One region of the Colwellia sp. MB02u-9 genome, then DNA from elsewhere that is predicted to be linked to it. Evidence: riboswitches for the same ligand, from Rfam matches in the RefSeq annotation. Region 1 holds a riboswitch; the other holds the start of a gene.

What was found. A riboswitch is a leader RNA that binds a small molecule or an ion and turns the genes downstream of it on or off. The one in region 1 is predicted to bind cobalamin.
Region 2: another riboswitch for cobalamin. It lies ahead of H4J65_RS13475 (TonB-dependent receptor domain-containing protein); the one in region 1 lies ahead of H4J65_RS01980 (ABC transporter ATP-binding protein).

Annotation. Positions count from the first base shown of each region.
Region 1 is NZ_JACGVF010000067.1:2,051-12,649, forward strand. Features, by position in the region: gene H4J65_RS01945 (DUF3817 domain-containing protein) at 1-120, shown strand, start outside; gene H4J65_RS01950 (MAPEG family protein) at 277-690, shown strand; gene H4J65_RS01955 (acyltransferase) at 796-1,233, shown strand; gene H4J65_RS01960 (DUF2897 family protein) at 1,522-1,689, opposite strand; gene H4J65_RS01965 (cobalamin-binding protein) at 1,947-2,840, opposite strand; gene cobO (cob(I)yrinic acid a,c-diamide adenosyltransferase) at 2,877-3,482, opposite strand; gene H4J65_RS01975 (iron ABC transporter permease) at 3,488-4,489, opposite strand; gene H4J65_RS01980 (ABC transporter ATP-binding protein) at 4,492-5,379, opposite strand; cobalamin riboswitch at 5,581-5,723, opposite strand; gene H4J65_RS01985 (M13 family metallopeptidase) at 5,914-7,980, opposite strand; gene H4J65_RS01990 (efflux RND transporter periplasmic adaptor subunit) at 8,634-9,692, shown strand; gene H4J65_RS01995 (efflux RND transporter permease subunit) at 9,692-10,599, shown strand, end outside.
Region 2 is NZ_JACGVF010000097.1:74,148-84,746, forward strand. Features, by position in the region: gene argR (transcriptional regulator ArgR) at 505-984, opposite strand; gene H4J65_RS13455 (ACP S-malonyltransferase) at 1,109-2,200, opposite strand; gene H4J65_RS13460 (alpha-ketoacid dehydrogenase subunit alpha/beta) at 2,197-4,401, opposite strand; gene H4J65_RS13465 (LysR family transcriptional regulator) at 4,635-5,465, shown strand; gene H4J65_RS13470 (phosphotransferase enzyme family protein) at 5,914-7,032, shown strand; gene H4J65_RS13475 (TonB-dependent receptor domain-containing protein) at 7,169-9,022, opposite strand; cobalamin riboswitch at 9,077-9,251, opposite strand; gene H4J65_RS13480 (hypothetical protein) at 9,274-9,693, opposite strand; cobalamin riboswitch at 9,856-10,051, opposite strand; gene H4J65_RS13485 (cobalamin-binding protein) at 10,533-10,599, shown strand, end outside.

The DNA of each region.
Region 1 (10,599 bases):
GGTTGGTCTTTTCTATCTTGGATAGCATTGTTTTTAGCTTCTATTGTTCCGTTTGCTTTTATTATTGTCGAACTGTTCTTGCGAAAAGAATCCACGAAACAAGCATTGTCCGTAGCATAATTTAGTCAATGCGTGTCATACCTCATGCCAAGAATGCACATAACAACTTTAAACGGAACAAAAACAGTTGGCTAGGTTCCGCTTCGCAACACATTTTAGCCAACTGTTTTTGTCCGCTTAAGTGGGCGTTGGTTTTTTATTCATAGGTGAGTTCCCGTGGAAGTTTATTTGTTATATCCAATGTTTTTAATGGTGGTTTTAACTTTTGTTGTTGGTTTTCTAACGGTAAAATCTCGATTTTCAAGTGTGAAAAATGGTGATGTAAGTGCTAAATATTATCGGTTAATGGGTGGGCAAAACGTTCCTGAGATAATTACAAAAACGACTCGAAATTTTAATAATCAATTTGAAATACCGACTTTGTTTTATGTCGTATGTACTTTGTATATTAGCTTTGGTATCGAAAGTTTTCTTGCTTTAGTTTTTGCTTGGTTATTTACTATTTTGCGCATCGTACATTCATATATCCATATAACTTACAATCATGTAATGCATCGCATGCTCACATTTTTTGCGGCATTTATTTGCGTTATGGTTCTTTGGGTAAACTTGTTGCTCCAAAAAATATAAGCCATTCAAGCAGGACAAATAACAGTTGGTTATTTGCTCTTTCGTCGCCTATTTTAGCCAATAATTATTTGCCTCTTAATAGGGGCGTAGGCATACAAGGTCAGCATGCATAGAGCTATTACATTATCAGAGTACGTTAAAAAGCGTAATGGCGTAGTTCTTGGCTCATCTGGATCAATGACTAATATGCTCAAGCGTTCGTTAGGTGCGAGTTCGTTCTATTTATTTTGGCAATATTGGAATCCAATATGGGGTTACTATCTTTCTTGCAAGATAATGAAGCCACTGAGCGATCTGCTTCCTATATGGTTAGCAATTATTATGACTTTCGCTGTTAGTGGTGCATTACATGATTTAGCGATAACTTTGGTAAAATGGGAGTTAACGGTTTTTTTTACACCATGGTTTTCCTTAATGAGTTTAATAGTTTTAACGACAAAGAAACTTGGTATTTCATACAGTGATTATCATTGGCTGGTTCGAGCATTTATAAACATATCACTCATAACAGCATGTTTATTTTTAACTCGTCAGTATGCCTAAGAAGCTAATAAATAAGGATAAAAATCAGTTGGCTGCTTTCGTTCCTCGATATTTCGGCCAACAATTTTTAGCCAGTTATTTGGGCGTTATCGATACAAAATTTAATCCAGGTAAGCTAAACGGTGTCGAAGCCTAATGTCGCGAATGTGGCATAAGTGCTCGACGAGGTTAAGTCTAGCAAACACAAGATGTAGTGGTCGGTTGGGTTAAGTGGATAGCCCTTAAAAATTGGCATCTATTTAATTTAAGCGCTATTAAGGTTAAGCATCAAGGCTATGAATTTAGCGCTTATTCCTGCTCTTGATCTTTTTTAAGTTGTTCTGCCTTTCGGCTATCTACTTTTTTTTGTTGTTCGTCTGAGAGCTCAAATTTACTGGCTGATTGCTTGATCAATAAGATACCGGCGATAACAGAGCCAACAGCAACAACAAGAATTAACATGCTGGTAAAAGTCATATTTATATCCTTTGAAATAAAATTTATGGGTAAGAAACTTGTTTGCTATCTATCTTTTTAGTCTAAAAAAAAGACAGGTAGCGATACAGAATAATAGCATGTAATTTATGAATATGCTTGCAACACGCCAGCAAGATCACTTGTTTTAAACGGGTTTAATAAAGTCAGTTTAACCCGTATTTATAGCCAACATTTACCACAACATTTAGAATAAGTATCTAGCATAAGTATTTAGAATAATTAGCTAGCACTAGATACTATCCACTTGTCATGCGCTGATAGTAGGCTCGGCTTTTGTCTGCTTGCTGACATAAATCGGTCAGGGCGTGTAAACTGCGCGTGCTCATTCGATGCACAACATCAGCATCAAGGATGATTATTTGTTGATGTTTAATTGCCGACAATATCGGCCATTGCTGCCAATCATAACTATCATTACCCGCTTGCTTTTTTGATAAGGGTTGAATAATAACATCAACATTTGTTTGCAGTATTTGTTCAATATTTACTTGTGGATATTGGACTTTTGCTGCCACAAATGGATTACTAATGCTGCAAGCGTCTAAAAACTGTTGCGGCCAACTCCCTTTGGCAATGGTGGTTAAGGGTCTAGACCAGACCTCATAAAAACCGGTGAGTGCTTTTTTATCACCATATTGCTTTTTGATATTGGCTAAATCGGATAAAAACTTAGCCGCAACACCTTCAGCTTGTGCGCTGTGACCTGACAGTTTCCCAAACAAGCGTAGCTCTTTAGCGACATCTTCAAAGCTATTAGGCTGCGAGTAAACCACACGAAAGCCCAGTTGCTTAATACGGGCTAAATCATCACTTGGGTTACCACTTCTCCAAGCGATAACTAAGTCTGGTTGTAATTCAATGACCCGTTCTAATTGAATACGTAAAGCGCTGCCAATTCTGGGTATTTTCTTTGCCGCTAGCGGATAATCAGCGTGATCAGTCGTCGCAATGATTTGGTCACCGGCGCCAATATCAAACAACATCTCAACAATGTGTGGTGATAATGCAATGATGCGAGGTTTAGGCGCATCAATAACCGTGGCCTGATCAATACTTTTACTTGTGGCTTGTGTGCTCGCAACATAAGCAAAGCCCAGTAATATAATCCCTATGTATTGGCTGAATTTCATGACTATTCCATTTGTGTTTTATGACAGCAATATTGGCTACCAATCAATACCTTTTTGTGCTTTTATGCCGTTATCAAACGCATGCTTAAGCGGCTGAACTTCACTGACGGTATCGGCAAGTTCAATGATACTGCGATGACATGCACGGCCAGTGATAATAACATGCTGTTTAGCGGGGCGATTAACGATAGCTTCAATCACTTCATCTAAATCTAAATATTTGAATGACAGCATGTAGGTTAATTCATCAAGTAAAACCACGTCGACACTTTCATCTTTTAGTAAGCGTTTTGCTTCTTCCCATACTCTGACGGCAGCGGCAATGTCTTTTGACTTGTCTTGGGTGTCCCAAGTGAAACCGGTCGCCATGACATGAAACTCAACGCCATTGTTTTCTAATAAATTACGTTCACCACAGGCCCAATCGCCTTTAATAAATTGTAATGCCGCCGCTTTATAGCCATGCCCAACCGCGCGGGCTAGCGTGCCAAAGCCTGATGTTGATTTACCCTTACCATTACCTGTGATAACAATAAGTAAACCGCGCTCTTCTTGAGCGGAATCAATGCGGGCATCAACTTTTTCTTTAAGGCGTTGCATACGAGCTTGATGATTTTGAGTTTTATCTGTATCTGTTGTCATGTGATTTATCCTGTTTTACGTGTGCGATACATGATCGCTAAAAAGAAAATACTGCCAATGGCTGAAGTAATGATGCCAATGGGGATTTCGACATTACTCAGCAAACTGCGCGCGGCAACATCAACCCAAACTAAAAAGCATCCGCCAACCAAGGCGGAGCCAATAATTAACGGCATGGTGGTAACGCCAACCAGTTGCCTAACAATATGTGGGATCATCAGGCCAACAAAACCAATACCACCGCAATAAGCTACGATGGCGGCGGTCACTGCTGCACATAAAGCTAATAGAATTAAACGCAGTTTGTTAACGTTAACGCCAAGGCTTGCCGCACTTTCATCGCCCAGTAACAGGGCATCTATTTGTCGGTGTAAGGCAAAAATAGTCAGTAAAGTGAGTAATACCATGGCACTGATCAAATAAAAGTGGAACATTTCAACGCGCGTTAAACTGCCCATTAACCAAAAAATAACGCGGCTGGTGGCAAAAGGGTCACCAAGGTAAAGAATAAAGTGGCTAATAGAGCCAAGCATGAACGACACCGCAATACCGGTTAATAATAAATGGTTCATATTACGCAGTAGGGTCGCGATACCAAAGACAATGACCACAGAAAATAATGCCCCAAGAAATGCCGCCAATGGCAAGGCTAGCGCTTGTTGGTCACTGAGCACTAAAGTGGCGATGGTAGCACCTAAGCCTGCGCCAGAAATAATGCCAAATAAATAAGGATCGGCCAGTGGGTTACGAGTTACATTTTGCAGTATTGCCCCCGCACAAGCTAAACCCATGCCGGCCACTAAACCCACCAAAACACGTGGAATGCGTATTTGCCAAATCACCATGTCGTGCATAGTGGAGGCGCATTGATTAACCACACATTGAAATATATCTAGGCTAGTAATGCTTGCTGGCCCAAAGGTTATCGACATAATAATGGAGAATAAGGTAAAAGCAATAAGGGCTGAAAATACCCAGACATTTTTACCTTTGCGGTTGCCAAGAATACTCACGAGTGTTGACCTTTACTAGTTGACCCAGTTGACCCAGTTGACCCAGTTGACTCAGTTGACTCAGTTGACTCAGTTGAGTTCATTGCCCCAGTTGGTTTAACCGCCGAAGTATCATCAGCAGGATAGAAATAAACTCTAGGTACGCCACAATGTTGTGCGTCATCTCGATAACAGGGTAAACCAAAAACTTTGGTTAATAGCTCAGGCTTTAGCACTTGATCAACACTATTGTCGCTGACTAAGTTGCCTTTATCTAATAGCAACAAACGATTACAGTAATGTGCGGCTAAATTGAGATCATGTATGGTCATAATAACGGTAATATTTAACGCTTTCACGAGTTGTAATATTTGATGTTGGTAGAAAATATCTAAGTGATTAGTGGGTTCATCTAATACCAAGATTTTTGCTTTTTGTACTAGGGCTTTAGCAATTAATACCCGTTGTTGTTCGCCGCCAGATAAGGTGTTAAAAAATTTTGCTTGGCTGCTAGCTAACCCCACTTTTTCTAACGCGAGTATAATGTCTTTTTTATCGACATCATTATCACGAGCAAAGAGGCTTTTATAGGGCAGTAGGCCCATTCTAACCACATCATAAACGTTTAAATCAAATATGGGCGGCGAGTTCTGTACCACTAAAGCAAATGTTTGTGCTAATTCATGTGGTTTGTAGTCGCTGATTTTTTTATTTTTTAGCTTAATGCCGCCTTGCCAATTTTTGTATTGGTTTAGTATGCACTTAAGGAGTGAGGTTTTGCCGGCACCATTAGGCCCGATAATGCCAATAATATCGCCGCGGGCAACATCAAATGAAATATTATTAAGAATACTTTGTTTATCAACAGCCCAAGATACTGACTCAACACTGAGTAATTTTGCCATTAAAGCCAGCCTAGCTTAGTGCTAATCACGTTTGGCATGTGTTGGATAATAACTAAGGAGTATATTTTCATTGCGGCCTAGAGGTTAATTCAAAAGCTTATGTTGAATAATAAAACTAACTACCGCGCAGAAAATAGGATACGAATGCCTTAAAGACAGTGTAACTTACGTGTATTCCCGCACGGTGTTAACATGATTAGCTTGGTACAATAGGTTGATACTAGGTGTCCTGACTTATAACTTTTATTAAAAGCTATTTACAGTTGCGGGTACAGTCACGGAATTTAACCGTGTTCCCTATCAATTAGCCAAGACAATAACAAAACATCTGGCTAAAGGTATCGATTATTAGGCATGAGATTTTACGGCTTAGTATGCTGCTTTACAATAAAAACCGTCATTTGACGCGCTATAAGCGGCGTAAAAAAAAGGAGCTAATGCTCCTTTTTTATTTTGTCACTGTATTTTGACAATTTGTTTTAAGCGTTAATTAGACCTAAGGTGATTTTTCTTATGTCATCAGTAAAGCCAATATTACCAAATTTTAACGCGCTTCTCAGGAGCGATATACATAGCGTCACCTGCTTTAACGTCAAAGGCGCTATAAAACTCAGGCATATTTGATAATGCCCCTAGTGCACGGAACTCACCTGGCGAATGTGGGTCTGTTGCTACGCGATTTCTTAATGATTTTTCAACCATTTTTCCACGCCATATTTGTGCAAAGCCCATAAAGAAGCGTTGGTCGCCGGTTAAGCCGTCGATCACTGGGGCTTCTTTGCCATTTAATGAAGCTTTATAAGCTTTATAAGCGATAGTAACTCCGGATAAATCACCAATGTTTTCGCCTAAGGTTAGCTCGCCATTAACGTTTAAGTCATCAAATACCTCATAGTCGCCATACTGTGCCACTAAGTTATCCGCGCGCATGGTAAAGGCCGCTAAATCTTCATCAGTCCACCAGTTACGCATGTTGCCTTCACTGTCGTATTTGCTGCCTTGGTCGTCAAAGCCGTGGCCCATTTCATGACCAATAACGGCGCCAATGCCACCGTAGTTTACCGCATCGTCTGCCGCTAAATTAAAAAATGGCGGCTGTAAAATAGCCGCTGGAAAGACAATTTCGTTTTTAGTTGGGTTGTAATAAGCATTAACGGTTTGAGGTGTCATCGCCCATTCTTGTCGGTCAATTGGACCACCAAGCTTAGCCAGTTCTTTTTGGTGAGCAAGCGTACCAGAGCGTATTGTATTGCCGACTAAATCGTCACTTTTAATGCTTAGTGCGGTGTAATCTTCCCACTTATCTGGGTAGCCTATTTTAGGATCAAAGCTGGCGAGTTTTATACGTGCTGATTTTTTAGTCGCCTCTGACATCCAATCTAGTTCGTCTATGCTTGCGCCGTAAGCATCACGTAAATTTTCAACCAGTTCTGTCATACGGGTTTTAGCTTCAGGCTTAAAGTGACGGCCAACATAAACTTTACCAATAACTTCACCTAAATTGTCATTAACTACGGCAACACCACGTTTCCACAGTGGGCGCTGTTCTTCACGACCACTTAACTGTTTTGAATAAAAATAAAAGTTTTCATTGGTTAACTCGGCGGTAAGTGAGCTGGAAAAATTACTCAGAGTGTGAAAAGTGAGGTAAGTCTGCCAATCAGTTAAGGATGTTGCCGCGAATGTTTCACCAAAACCTTTAATAAATGAAGGTTGGTTAATGATGATATCTTTCTGCGTGGCTACACCTTGTGCAGCAAGGTAGGCGGTCCAGTTGAAAGCATCTGTTATTGTGTTTAAATCGGCAACATTAAATTTGTTATAACGCTTAGTACTGTCTCGAGATTCAACTTTGGTCCAATGAAAACCGGCTAACTTAGTTTCAAGCGCCATAATGGTTTGAGCGGCGGCCTTACCGTTTTTTAAACCCGCTAAATCGAATATGCTTTCAATGTGAGCAAGGTAACCTGCGCGTAATGCTGCAAAACGTTTGGCTTCATTAAAGTAGTAGTCTCTGTCCGGTAAACCTAAACCACTTTGCCATATATGTGTGGCATATCGTGTGGAGTCTTTTGCATCAACACTGATATAAAAAGCGAGCGGGCTACCGACACCAATCTTTTGATTTTCACCAAAGAAAGTGGCAAGTTCATTTTTATCTTTCAAGCCATTAATGTCATCAAATATTGTTTGTACTGGCGCTGTGCCTGCAGTGTTACGGCTATCTAGATCCATGAATGAACGGAATAAGTCAGCCACTTTTTGCTCATCACTGCCCATTTTTAGATTTTTAGTCGCGGCTAATTCTTCGATAATCGCTTTTACGTTGTCGTCAGCTTCATCACGTAAGTCATAAAATGAGCCAATGGCGGTTTTGTCACCCGGAATTTCGTGAGTGTTTAACCATGCGCCGTTAACGTAGCGGTAGAAGTTGTCTTGTGGACGAACAGACAAGTCCATAGTGGCTTTATCAATACCCGATGCCAAAGCCGTTTTTTGCATAACCGGTACTTCAGTCGTGTTTTTTGTGCTGGTATTATCATTACAAGCTGCAATGAATAGTAAAGAGCTGCAAACAGCAGTTGTTATTATTTTCTTCATTCAATACTCACCATTTATTTAGTAGACTAACTTTTATTTTAAGTAAGAATATATTAAAGGCTATCACGCTGATTTACTAGGATAATAAAATATTGGCTACAAATTATTAACTTATCTTTGTATGTTAAAGTTTACCCACCAGAAAATATGTAGATGTTTTCTGGTTAAGGTATTAATAACCATTTTTGCTATTTACCTTTTACTGCTGAGCTTTGTAATTTTTTTTCATGGTTTAGTTAAAAATTATGCCGTTAACTTGTCTGTTAAAAGCAGAAATTTAAAAAATTCTGCAACAGCCTAAGTAGAAAAATTACAATAGCTCGCTTATGATGAGTGAGTGTTGTTATGCTAAGCGCCTATTTAACAGTAATGTGGTTGAACTTAATGGCTATTTATAACCCGCGAACGAAATATTTGCTGCGAGTCGTCAGGGTAATATAGATCAGATTGACTTAAGCAAGCTATGTGCTCAGACCTTACTTGGGTTAATGGACAAAGTTTAATGAGCTTTAAATAACCCTAGTGGCTTAAGTTGTCATCATTCAGTTACATTTTTACCTTTTACCCTTTACTGTTTACCGTCAGCTTTATTGATCCGAGTACTGTCTATGTTCGTACTCTAACCTCTTGAAGATAATTGAGAAATATATTCTATGCGAAATCGTTTATTTTATCTGGTCGCCTTACTTGTTATGAGTAGCCAAACTTTTGCCCAGTCTTGGGGGGATAAAGACACTAATAAAAAAACGGTGATAGTTGAAAAACTCATTTATCAAACTCAAAAAAATAGTTTAGAAGCCGTGGGCACCGCGGAAGCCGTTAAATCTGTTACCCTCTTTCCTGCGGTCAATGAAAGGGTGGTTGCGGTTAATTTTGAGCCTGGTCAGCGAGTTAAGAAATCACAAGTATTGATGATGTTATATAGCGAACGTCAGTCGGTTACCTTGGAAAGAGCCAAAATTGAGTTCAAAGATGCGGCGAGAAAAAATCTCCTGTTAGTAGAAAGTATTAAAAAAGGTGCGGCATCACAAAGTGAGTTAGATGATTCTATCACCACACTCGAGTTGGCAAACGTAGCGGTTAAAGAAGCGAAAATAGCCTTAGAAGAGCGTATTATACGAGCTCCCTTTGCTGGTGTGTTAGGCCTAACTGACATCCAAGTAGGTGACAGAGTTAACCTTCAAAGTGTGATCACTACCATAGACGATCGTGGGTCATTATTTATCAATTTCACCGCACCAGAAATAGCCTTGGCTTTGTTGTCGCAACAACCCCAAGTGCAGCTAGTACCTTGGCAAAATCGTTTAGTGACTATTGAGGCAAGTATCGCCCAAGTTGACTCACGCATTAACGAGCAAGATAGAACTATTCGCGTCAGAGCGCTGCTCGATAATAGCCAAGACACTTACCGACCCGGTATGAGCTTTCGCGTTAACTTAACCGTGCCAGGGCAAGATTATATTGCTGTGCCTGAAGCCGCTTTGTTATGGAGTGCCACGGGGGCTTATGTTTGGCAAATGGTTGATGAAAAAGCGGCACGAGTTAATGTGAAAATTCGTGAACGTTTACGGGGCACTATTTTAGTCGAAGGTGAATTTAACCTAACCGAGCCTTTGGTGGTAGAAGGCGTGCAGCAATTACGTCAAGGACAAGCATTAAAAGCACAGAACACTTTTAATGAGTATGTTGTAAAAGAGGTTGAGGGCGAATAATGAAATTACCGTCTATGCCGCAATTAAATGATTTACCTTCCTTAGCTATTCGCCGGCCAGTATTGGTTATGGTGCTTAATTTACTGATCATTTTAGCAGGATTTGCCGCGATAAATGATTTGGAAATAAGAGAATTACCAGATGTTGACCGGCCCATGGTGACCGTGTCGGCCAGTTATCCTGGTGGCTCGCCAGAAACCGTAGACAGTGAAGTAACCAGCAGAATAGAAGGTGCGGTTGCGCGAGTCAGTGGCGTTAAATCTATTCGAGCCTCAAGTGAAGAGGGCTCCTCTCGTATTCGGGTTGAGTTTAGGCCAGGCACAAATCTTGAAGACGCGGCCAATGAAACCAGAGAGTCGGTCAGCAGAGTGCAGCGAAATTTACCTGACGAAGTGGAAAGACTGGCCATTATCAAAGCAGATAGTGACGCTCAAGCGGTAGTCAGTTTAGCGATTAGCAGCGACACCTTAGATATGGAAACACTCACCGAGCGGGTTGAGGTTGATTTAGCGCCTTTGTTTTTAAGCATTCCTGGCGTCGCTGACGTGTCTTTAAATGGTGAAAGACAAAGGGTAATGCGGGTTTCAGTGGATGCATTGAGACTGACCAGTTTTAACTTATCTATGTCAGATGTCGCCGCCGCCTTACGTTTAGCCCCTTTTGACGTACCAGCCGGTAGTGTTAAATCAGCAGATCAAGAGCTTATTGTTCGGGCCAGTGCTAACTCAGTTAGCCCTGAAGATATTGAACGTATTGTCGTGTCGGGTAATACGCGTATTGGCGACGTGGCGAGTGTTTATTTTGGACCGGCTGACTCAAGAAGTATTGTCAGGTTAGATGGCATGCCGGTGGTCGGTTTAGGTATCGTGCGTCAGGCGCGTTCTAATACCATAGAGATCTCTGACGA
Region 2 (10,599 bases), on a different contig from region 1:
GTTATGGGTTCGCGTTTATGTCGTCGAATAGGCGGTTAGCATTATGGATTATCATGCTGAATATATTGCTAAATCAAGATGTTGGACTAAAGTCCAACCTACAAAGAACCTGCACAAAACTGGCAACTACACTTATCGCTATTTTCTGCTGACTGATAGCTCAGAACTGACAGCTTAAAACTATTTGTAGCTCGTATTTATGCTGTCGAATAGGCGGTTAGCATGATGGATTATCATGCTGAATATATCGCTAAATCAAGATGTTGGACTAAAGTCCAACCTACAAAGAACCTGCAACGAACCTACAAAAAACTGGCAACTAGGTTTATCGCTATTTTCTGCTGACTGACAGCTTAGAACTGACAGCTTAAAACTATTTTTAGCTCGTATTTATGTCGTCGAATAGGCGGTTAGCATGATGGATTATCATGCTGAATATATTGCTAAATCAAGATGTTGGACTAAAGTCCAACCTACAAAGAACGGCTAATTGACAGCTTAAAACTATTGGGTTGAAACACCTAACAACAAGCTGATATCTTTAGTTATTTCATCAATACGATTAATATCTGTTGGTGCAATAAATATGGTGTCGTCACCTGCTAACGTCCCTAAAATACCGGTTGATTCACCTAAACTATCTAGCATTCTTGAAATTAATGGTGCGCCACCAATCCCTGTTTTTAAAATAATCTGCATATTATTATGTTTGACACTGATCACCACAGATTGAATAGCTTGCTTTGATTTGGGTACGGCTAACTCATCTGGCAGAATATAAACCACTTGATCATTCGCATTTCGCATTTTCACTGCGCCAAGTTTAGATAACAAGCGTGAAATTTTCGCCTGCGACATATTCTTAAAGCCTTGCTCGGCTAATGCCTCAGCAAGTTGACTTTGTGAGCCATAGCACTGTTCTTTTAGTAATGCTTTAAACGCGAGTACTAACTCTGCTTCATTTTTTTTACGGCTTGTGATCATTAATTAACTCGAAACGGAAATTGCTTTTGTCTATTGTATAAAATAAATATTTTTTCGGCTATTTTATTTTACACCAAAATTGTAAACGCTACTTAGCTTGAAATAATACCTGTCGAGATAAGGCTTATTTTACAACCTTTTTACGTTGTTCAGCTAAACCCATAGCAAGTATAAAGGGATCTTGTTTTTGCTGAGCGATAAAGTCAGCCTTACTTTCTAAGTTAAGCCAATGATGACTGATCAAGCTTTGCGCTACAGCACCGCCTAAGGTCGCACCTGGGCCTAAAATAATCAGCTTATCTGGCGCAAACTCTTTAATGGCCACTTCTATCGCTTTTGAAAAGTTATAAGGCTCAACCACTTGGGTAGCAAGCGTGTAGTGATATAACTGCTCAGCATCACAACTATAAGGTTGCCACACTTGTCCTAAACCATCGATTAACGGTATTTCGGGGGCATTAAACAGTTCAGCTGACATTAACGACATTGCACGTTTTGAAACCTCATCAAGCAGCGGCGTATGAAAAGCCGCATGGTTAAACAAATACATCGGGTAGCGGTCTTGTATCACAGGTAGTAAATGCTCTAAGGCTTTTAACCCCGCTTTATTGCCGCCAAAAACAAGGTAGCCACCGAGCTTAATTGACAGATAAACTTCACAATCACTTTGTTGATTTGCTTGTGCCAACCATTGCATTACTTTTTGCTCTTGCGCTGGATCAACTTGCCAATCATCGTTAATGATCGGGTAAATCATTTGCCCGCCAATAAGCCCTGTTGTCATCATCGAGCCCATAGTATTAATTAACTCGATAGCTTTATCTGGCTTTAAAGCGCCTGCAACCGCTAACGCGATGTACCAACCCATAGAGTTTCCTGTCACCGCAACAATATCAAACTGGTCTTTATTAATCGCTTGAAAGTCTGCTAGCGCACAAGCATAAATAAGTGCAGAGGCATTTTCGCCAGCCGTATGTGTACGCATGCTGTAATTTTCCATACCGTCAAGTTCAGCAACTTTTATTTGCCCTTGGCGCTCACGAAAATCATCAATCAATGAAGTTATTTCAGTTTTATCACTGTGTAAACGCTGTAAATAACCCAGCTCTTCTTTATTGTAGGTACCACGACCAGGACAAATAACTACTACTCTTTGCTTAGTGTTAGGCATTTTTTTTACGCTTGTTTCAGCGCTATTGTTAACTGACGAACTCATTGGCAAATCTCCTTGGCAGCATCGACAATATTTTCCACCGATGGCAACACTTCATAAGCCGCTGCGCCAAGAGGAATAAAGCTGTCACTGGCGGTAACGCGTTTAATTTTAGTGTCGTTGCTTGCTTGTTCATGAATTAAGGTCACTAAGGCTTCGCTAATTGAGCCCGTTTGACGACATTCATCGACAATCAGCACATGCTCACAAGCATTTACTTGCGCCAAAATACCTTGTTCATCAAGCGGAGCTAACCAACGTAAATCAACCACGCGCGCTTCAATGCCCTGCTTGGCTAGTTTTGCTTGTGCTTGACGCGATAAATAATTGCCATTGCCATAAGTTAAAATACACACTTGCTTGCCTGAGCCGGCAACCTTAACGCCTAAATCAATGCGCTTGTCTGCCAATGCTGGCGTTTGGTATTCAAAGGTCCATAAGCCATCACCTTCTTGATGTAGGTCTTTCGCCATGTATAAGGCTATTGGCTCTAAAAATATCACCATGCGTTGCTGCTCTTGCGCTAAGCGCACACTGGCGCGCATCATTTCAACCGCATCTGCGCCATTTGACGGACAGGCAATGATCAAGCCAGGAATATCGCGAAATACAGCAAAAGAGTTATCATTATGAAAATGACCACCAAAACCTTTTTGGTAAGCTAAACCCGCAATGCGGATCACCATAGGGTTAGTAAACTGGCCATTGGAGAAAAAGGGCAAGGTAGCCGCTTCACCACGAATTTGATCTTCCGCGTTATGCACATAAGCCAAAAATTGAATTTCAGGGATAGGTAAAAAACCGTTATGCGCTAAACCAATCGCGGTACCTAAAATTGTTTGCTCATCTAATAAGGTATTGATCACTCGGTTCTTGCTAAAACGTTCGCATAGTTTAGCCGTAACGTTATAAACACCGCCTTTTTTGCCAATATCTTCACCGCACATCACAATATTGGGGTACTCAGCCATCAAGTCCATCAAGGTCCAATTAATCAATTTTGCCAAATGCTGTTTTTTCGGCAGATTATGTTGCTCATGCTTAAAAATTTCTTTGCGGGTTTCCTCGCTCACCGCGATTGAACTGGGTGCTTTATGCACCTGAGGGACAATGCTCGCCATGATCGCCTCAGCGCTGGTCAGCTTGTCTTTGCTCGCGGCATTTTCAGCAATCACCGCAATGCGACTTTCAACATCTAGGTAAATTTCAATCAGCTCTTCTGGATTTAATAGATTGTTTTCTAAAATAATACGCGCCGTGTGTAATAGCGGGTCTTGAAATTCAGTCGCGGTAATATCCGCCATATCACGGTAAACAAACTCAGCATCAGACCCCGCATGGCCCAGTATACGCACGGTGCGAATATGTAAAAACACCGGCTTACGCAATTCTCGAGCAATACGTTCCGCTTTTTTGGCGGTTTGATAAGTATCTAAAATATTCAGGCCGTCACAATAGAGATAAGTTAAACCGGCTCTGTTTTCATAATTAGCCGCAATCCAACCTTCTGGGGTGGCGGTTGAAATACCAATGCCGTTATCTTCACAGACAAAAACAATCGGCATAGGAATCGACTGATAGGCTGCCCAAGCTGTGCTATTAATTGCCCCTTGTGTAGTGGAATGGTTCGATGAAGCATCACCAAAATTACAAATAATCACGCCATCATTGGGAATTTCGCCTTGATGGGCTAAACGCTCTGCTAACGGAATACTAAAAGCAGCGCCCATGGCTTTGGGTAAATGTGACGCTATAGTGCTAGTTTGTGGAGGAATAGCGAGTGCTTTACTCCCGAGCACCTTATGACGACCACCAGAAATAGGATCATCTTTTGAGGCCGCAAATGACAACAGCATGTCGTATAAAATGGTTTGTCCGGGTACTTGCTTACTACGCTGTATAACAAACGCGGCACTGCGATAATGTAGAAAGGCCATGTCTGTCGGGCGAAATGCCTTGGCATAAGCGGCATTGCCCTCATGGCCAGAGCTACCAATAGTATAAAAACTTTGACCTTTTTTCTGCATCACGCGTGACTGCAAATCAAGGTGGCGACTCATGACTTGCGTTTCAAATAGGTCAATCACTTCAGCTGAACTTAGTCCCACATCATTAGGGCTTAAAGCACAACTTGATTCAGGTAAAGTTCGTGCTCGAACAAAATTGATAAAGTTTTCATTCACCAATTGATTGCGATCAGACATCATATCTCCACGGGGATAGTTATTATTGTTGTAGTTTAAAATTAGTCTTGTAAGACGATTTAAGCTATCAAACAAACGCTAAAAAAAAGCATGTAAAACAAAGTACAAAAATAATAAGCAAAAACCAGCCAAAGTTAAAATATTCTTTTTCTTTATCTGCTATAGTTTTTTCCTATACCTTTTCTGATAACGTCACCAATAACGATAACCACACTAAAGTAACCAAGATTATTATGGATTTAAAATCACTGAATTATTTTATTGCCGTCTATGAGTTAAAAAGCTTTAGTGCGGCGGCAAAAACCTGCTTTATTGCCCAACCGTCAATATCGGCAGCAATAGCACAATTAGAGCAACAACTTAGTGTGCAACTTTTTATTCGTCATGCCCGTGGTGTAACGCCGTCAGAGCAAGGGGAAAAACTTTTTCCGTTAGCCAAGCAACTGCTAGGACAAGCGGGGGCAATCAAAAATGTGTTTTCAGAAAAAACCGATAAACAGCCGTTTAACTTAGGCGTAACCCGAGGTTTAGGTGTTGAGCGCATGAGCCTGCTATTAAAAGATTTTACCTCAGCCAATCCTTTGGTTGAGCTGACCTTAGTCCCTCATACCGATAAAGTTGATGCACGTATTATTTTAAAAGACGAACTGCATGAGAGTGAACAATATATCAATATGTGGCAAGAAGACTACTTGCTAGTATTGCCTTACGATCACGTATTAGCACTCAAGGATACCGTAACGTTAAAGCAGCTCGATGGCTTACCTTTTATTCAACGCACACCTTGCAGTGCTTGGAATAACTTACAAGACACTTTAGCACTGGCAGGTATTAGTCTTGATGTGCGAGCAAAAATCACCACCATAGATTATGCCCTTGGTTTGGTACATGCGGGTTTAGGTTGTGCATTTTTACCGGCACATAGTGAAATTATTAAGCGCAGTGACGTGGTGTTTAGACCGATAGTTGGCTTACAACTGACCAGAGAAATTGTCCTCGCCTATACAAAATCATCTGAAGCTATCGATAATTTAAAGCGTTTAGCGCGCAAACATGCACACTAGCCTTGGTTACCTGCTTGTTTTCTTTCTGTAAAAATAAAAAATCTCACAGGGAGAAAAGAATGAGAACTGTAGGAGGTAAAGCACAGCTAATATAAAATGCTTTCGCCTTTAACATAACACCCTCGCAGCCCTGCCATATATTAAATATTTTCTCCTTCTTTTCTCATTGTTTCCTCCCTGTAAAAACAAGAAACATCTCACAGGGAGAAAAGAATGAGGACTGCAGAAGGTAAAGCATGGCAAATATAAAGGCAATATCAATGCAAAAAGTTATCTGTCGCTAGCTTGGCCTCTTTTTTCTCAAACATTAATAGCAAAAGAACACTTTTCATCTTGGCGACTATCTCTTAATATGTTGGTAACTTAACATTTCGACTGTTTATATGTCGAACGCTTAATATGTCGAACGCTTTATAGTGATAAGATTTCGCGTATTTATAGCGCCTTATTGTCAATAAAAAAACATCCTATGATTTTAGCCTTACCTCATAAATTACTCGCACAGGTATTAGCACAATTTGGTTATGCTATAGAAAATTGCAAAATTACTTTGCTCGGCAATGGCCTGATCAATAACACTTACTTAGTGCAAACGCTTGATAAAAAATTCGTTTTACAACATTTAAATCAACAAGTTTTTAATGCGCCGCGGCAAGTAACTGATAATGCCGACCTGATTAGCGCACACTTAAAAATTAAGTCTGACAATAAAAGCTACCCTTTAATACCGATTTATCAGCTGCGCAGCATAGATAATAAAAATCATGTTAAAGTACAAGGGCAATATTGGCGTAGCCTGCATTATATTCCCCAGTGTTATACCTTAGAGTCAATAACTAGCGTCGAGCAAGCCAGTGTAGTGGCCAGCGCCTTTGCACAATTTACTGCCGCACTCAGTGATTTTAACAGTGAAGAATTAGCTGAAATCATTGCAAATTTTCATGATTTATCCATACGAATAAAACAATTTCAACAAGCAGTAGCAAGCGCTGAAGATACAAGATTAGCAGCCGCTCAGACAAGTATTACCTTTATTCAATCTCAGCAAACTTTTATCGACAGTATTGCTGAAATCACTAAAAAATTGCCCTTACGTGTTACCCATAACGACACTAAAATTAACAATCTACTTTTTAGCAAAGCAACCAACCAGCCCGTGGCCGTGATTGATCTAGATACCTGTATGCCAGGTTATCTGATGCATGATTTTGGCGATATGGTACGCAGCTGTTGTCCGTCAATTGCCGAAGATAGCGCTGAACTCGATAATATGAGCATTAATTTTGAGATATTAACCGCGTTAACCAACGCCTACATTGAAGGTTTTAATGGCTCGCTCAGCGAAATTGAACGCAGAAGTTTAATCTTTGGCATTAAATTGATGCCATTTATGCTCAGTATTCGATTTTTAACTGACTTTTTAAATGGCGATCAGTACTTTAAAACCACTTACGCCAGCCACAATTTAGTCAGAGCAAAAAATCAATTACAGCTTTATCGCTTGTTTTGCCAACAAGAAGCATTATTAACTAACATAGTGTTATCAGCGCCCACATCCAACACATAGTATAAAAAAAGGCACCCTAGTGTTATAGAGGGTGCCTTTTTTTATTTACAGGGCTATTTCATCACTCCTTTAAAAGCGCTTTCAATACTTTTTCAAAAGCGCTAAGCAATAATAACTCCCGACAGGTCAATACAACTTAGTTGTGATAAGTAATACCAAGATAAAGTGCGCGTTCTTGGCTGTTGAAGCCACTCGCCGTTTGATACGCTTTATCTAATAAATTAGTAATACGAGAAGAAACGCTAAAATTGTGAGATACATCGTAGTTCAGCCCTAAATTAATTAATTGATAACTCGCTAAATCAACCTTACCAATGCCGAATACGGCATCTTCTCTTGCACCAACAAATTGATATTCTGCGTAAACGTCTACTGCATTCACTGTGGTGACAAATTTATAGTTGAATTTTTCTTTCGCGCGACGAATCAACTGCTCATAACTTAAGCGCCCAGTATTATCTGTTGTCGATTGATCTTCGGCATCCGTATAAGAAAGATTAACGTCATGCATACCACCAAAGCCAGCATAGTTGGCTGAGAGTTCAAGACCATTAATTTCAACTTTTTTGAAGTTTGCTGCCACACCATCTTTTTGACCAATTAAGTCATCAATTTTTGAACGGTATAAGCTAACACTGGTGTTAACTTCAGCAATTTTTGTTTCGAAAAACAACTCTACCGTTTCAGAAAGCTCTGAATCAAGTGTTGGCGTACCAAAGCCTGGATAGAATAAATCATTATAAGTCGGCACTTTAAAGCCAGTACCATAATTAAGTACCACGCGAGTATCTTCATCAACTTTATGACCGACGCCGAAATTATAAGTATTTTCTGAGTTAACATCTTCAACACTGTCGTGTCTTAATGTCGCTTCAAATGTCCATGCATTTTCAGTATATAAGGTATGGGCAAAAACACCTGTGGTGTCTCTTTCTTCTTTGTCAAAAACTATGCTACTTTTAGAAACATCGTCTTGATAATAATCGACACCAATATTAACTTGCAGATCATCAGAAAGCTGGCTGTTATTAACAATCGAGTATTGATTGCGACGGGTTTCAAAAATCCCTTGTGAAAGGCCATTACTTAAGCTGTCGATACTGTCACGACTTTGGCCAACAGAAAAAACGGTCTTGTTATTTACACCTTTAATACTGGTCGCATAATTGCCGCGAACTAACCACGCATGATTGTTAAAATCAGAGCCATTATAATAACCATCATATTCATTGTCGCCACTATCACTTGATAACAACCACTCTACTGAAAAATCTTCCGTGATTTTTTGCTGACCTCTAATCGCTACCGAGGTAAAGTCGTAACCGTCATCATCAGTTTCAGCGCCTTCTTGAACATCATAACCATCACTTTCTTCTTTACTGACGGTGATAGTCGTTTGGCCGTCACCATGGCTAATACCTGCGCCAGCTTTATACTTTTGATAGTTGTCAGTACCAAAACTAGCACCGGCAAACAACTCTCCCGCTGATAACTGACGAGTAAATATTTGAATAACACCGCCAATAGCGTCTGAGCCCCACAATGCTGCACGTGGGCCTTGCACGATTTCAATACGCTCGATCATCTCTGGCGAAATGGTATTTAAATTTGTACCGCCCGATGTGGCAGAACTCACTCGCACACCATCAATCAGTATTAAGGTATGATCTGAGTTGGTGCCACGCATAAAAATTGAGGCGTTTTGCCCTCTACCGCCATTAGTGGCAATATCAATACTGGGTACTGTAGATAATAAATCTAAAAATGAAATTGGGTTAGCTAGCTCGATATCTGCACGTGTAATAACCACTTGACTAGTCAGCGCATCGTCAATATTTAGGTGTGTACGGGTTGCCGTTACGGTTAATACTTCAATATCTTTTGCCTTACTTTCGGTGCTTGCTGAAGCGACAAAAGCTGTCGACATAGCACTGATAACGGCAAGTGATAATAGTGATTTTTTGAAAAAATTGTTTTGTTTAATGTTCATATGACCTCATTAACGATGCCCTCCGCACCATTTTATTACCGCGCTTAAGCGCAGTTTAATTATGCAAGTTAAAGTGCTCGGACTAACATGGCCACGCTTTCTATCAATATATCTTTATAAAAATAAAACGCTTAACACTATGATTACCGTTGCGGGGGCAGTGAAAAAATTTCATTTTCTTCCCTCGAACTTACTATGTAAAACAGTCACTAAAGTGTTCAGTTACTGTCGCTTGTTTAAATTTTTTCGTCTTAGTGAGTTGACAGCTTATTACTCGGCGTATCGACACCTTGATTAATCATGTCGTAAATTTTATCCCTAACTAAATGCTGCTGACAGACATCAGCTAATCGCTCAAGTTGTATTTCTCGATGTTGATTAATATCAACCATGGCTTGGTGCACTTGGTTATTCATTTGTTTGGTGACTTTACTGGCCGCAATAGCAACACCTGTAAAATGGGCAGAGTTGAAGTGTAACTTCTGATGAAGATGATTAGGCACATAACAAACCTTAACCGTCAGCTGAACTTTAGCCATGTGCTTAGTTAAATGCTTAGTTAAGTGTTTGAGTTTACCCAAAGTGCTGATATTTAATGGTTTAACTTTACCATAGATAAGCGTTTGAATTTTTTCTGAGTGTGGGTGACTAACAGCTTTCATATCAAACATTGCAACGCCTAACGAGTATCAAACCCAACATCAGTTGGCCGATATATGTGATTAACGTCGATAAGGTTTAGCGATATAGCGAGCAAATTCATCTTCACCACTGAGGTGGTATAAATGAAAATAGATAAAATATCCAATGCCCGAGTAACCCGCTCGACGTGGTAACTAATGATCATAATTCACCTGGTATCCTGACTTACAGCATCTAGATATATCCCTTCCCAAATCACTTTTAGCCAAAAGATTTAGTGGTTAATATATCGCTCTGTTTACAGTTGCGGGTACAGTTGTGGACTTTCACCACATTCCCAGCTTTATTTTATTACGCTTTCAAAACATAAAAAAGTAAAATTGAATATGACATTATTTAATTAATGGCGCGATTATCGACAGCTAGAGCGAAATAGCAAGGTTTATTTTTTATTCACTGGGCTGTTAAGAATATAAATATCCTCACTTTTTCAAAATAATATCACCGGATTCCTAAGCATAAAAGTTAACTGATTAGCTTTATTTTGTCTCCATGGCCGTTAAACTCAACAACTAACAACTTATCGTTAAAGCGTCAATTCAAGCCAATTTTCACCCGATAATGCCGAAAAATATAGCAAACAAGTTTAGCGCATTAAGTACTTAGTTATGATGCGTTAACATCGAGTCGGCCAATAATAGCCCCTAGGATAATTAAAAAATTAATCATTGTGTCTCTGTTTTTGATAAAGTAAAAAGTACTCAGCCTAATAACAGCTAGCTCATGGCGATACATAGTTCATAGCAAGGCGAATACTAGTAACAAGACTGATAGTAAGACAACAGCGAGTCAACAAGGAAAATACATAATGCCAGTTGCTGAACCTAAATGGCCAGAACGAATTATCTGCTTAACAGAAGAAACCACCGAAGCAC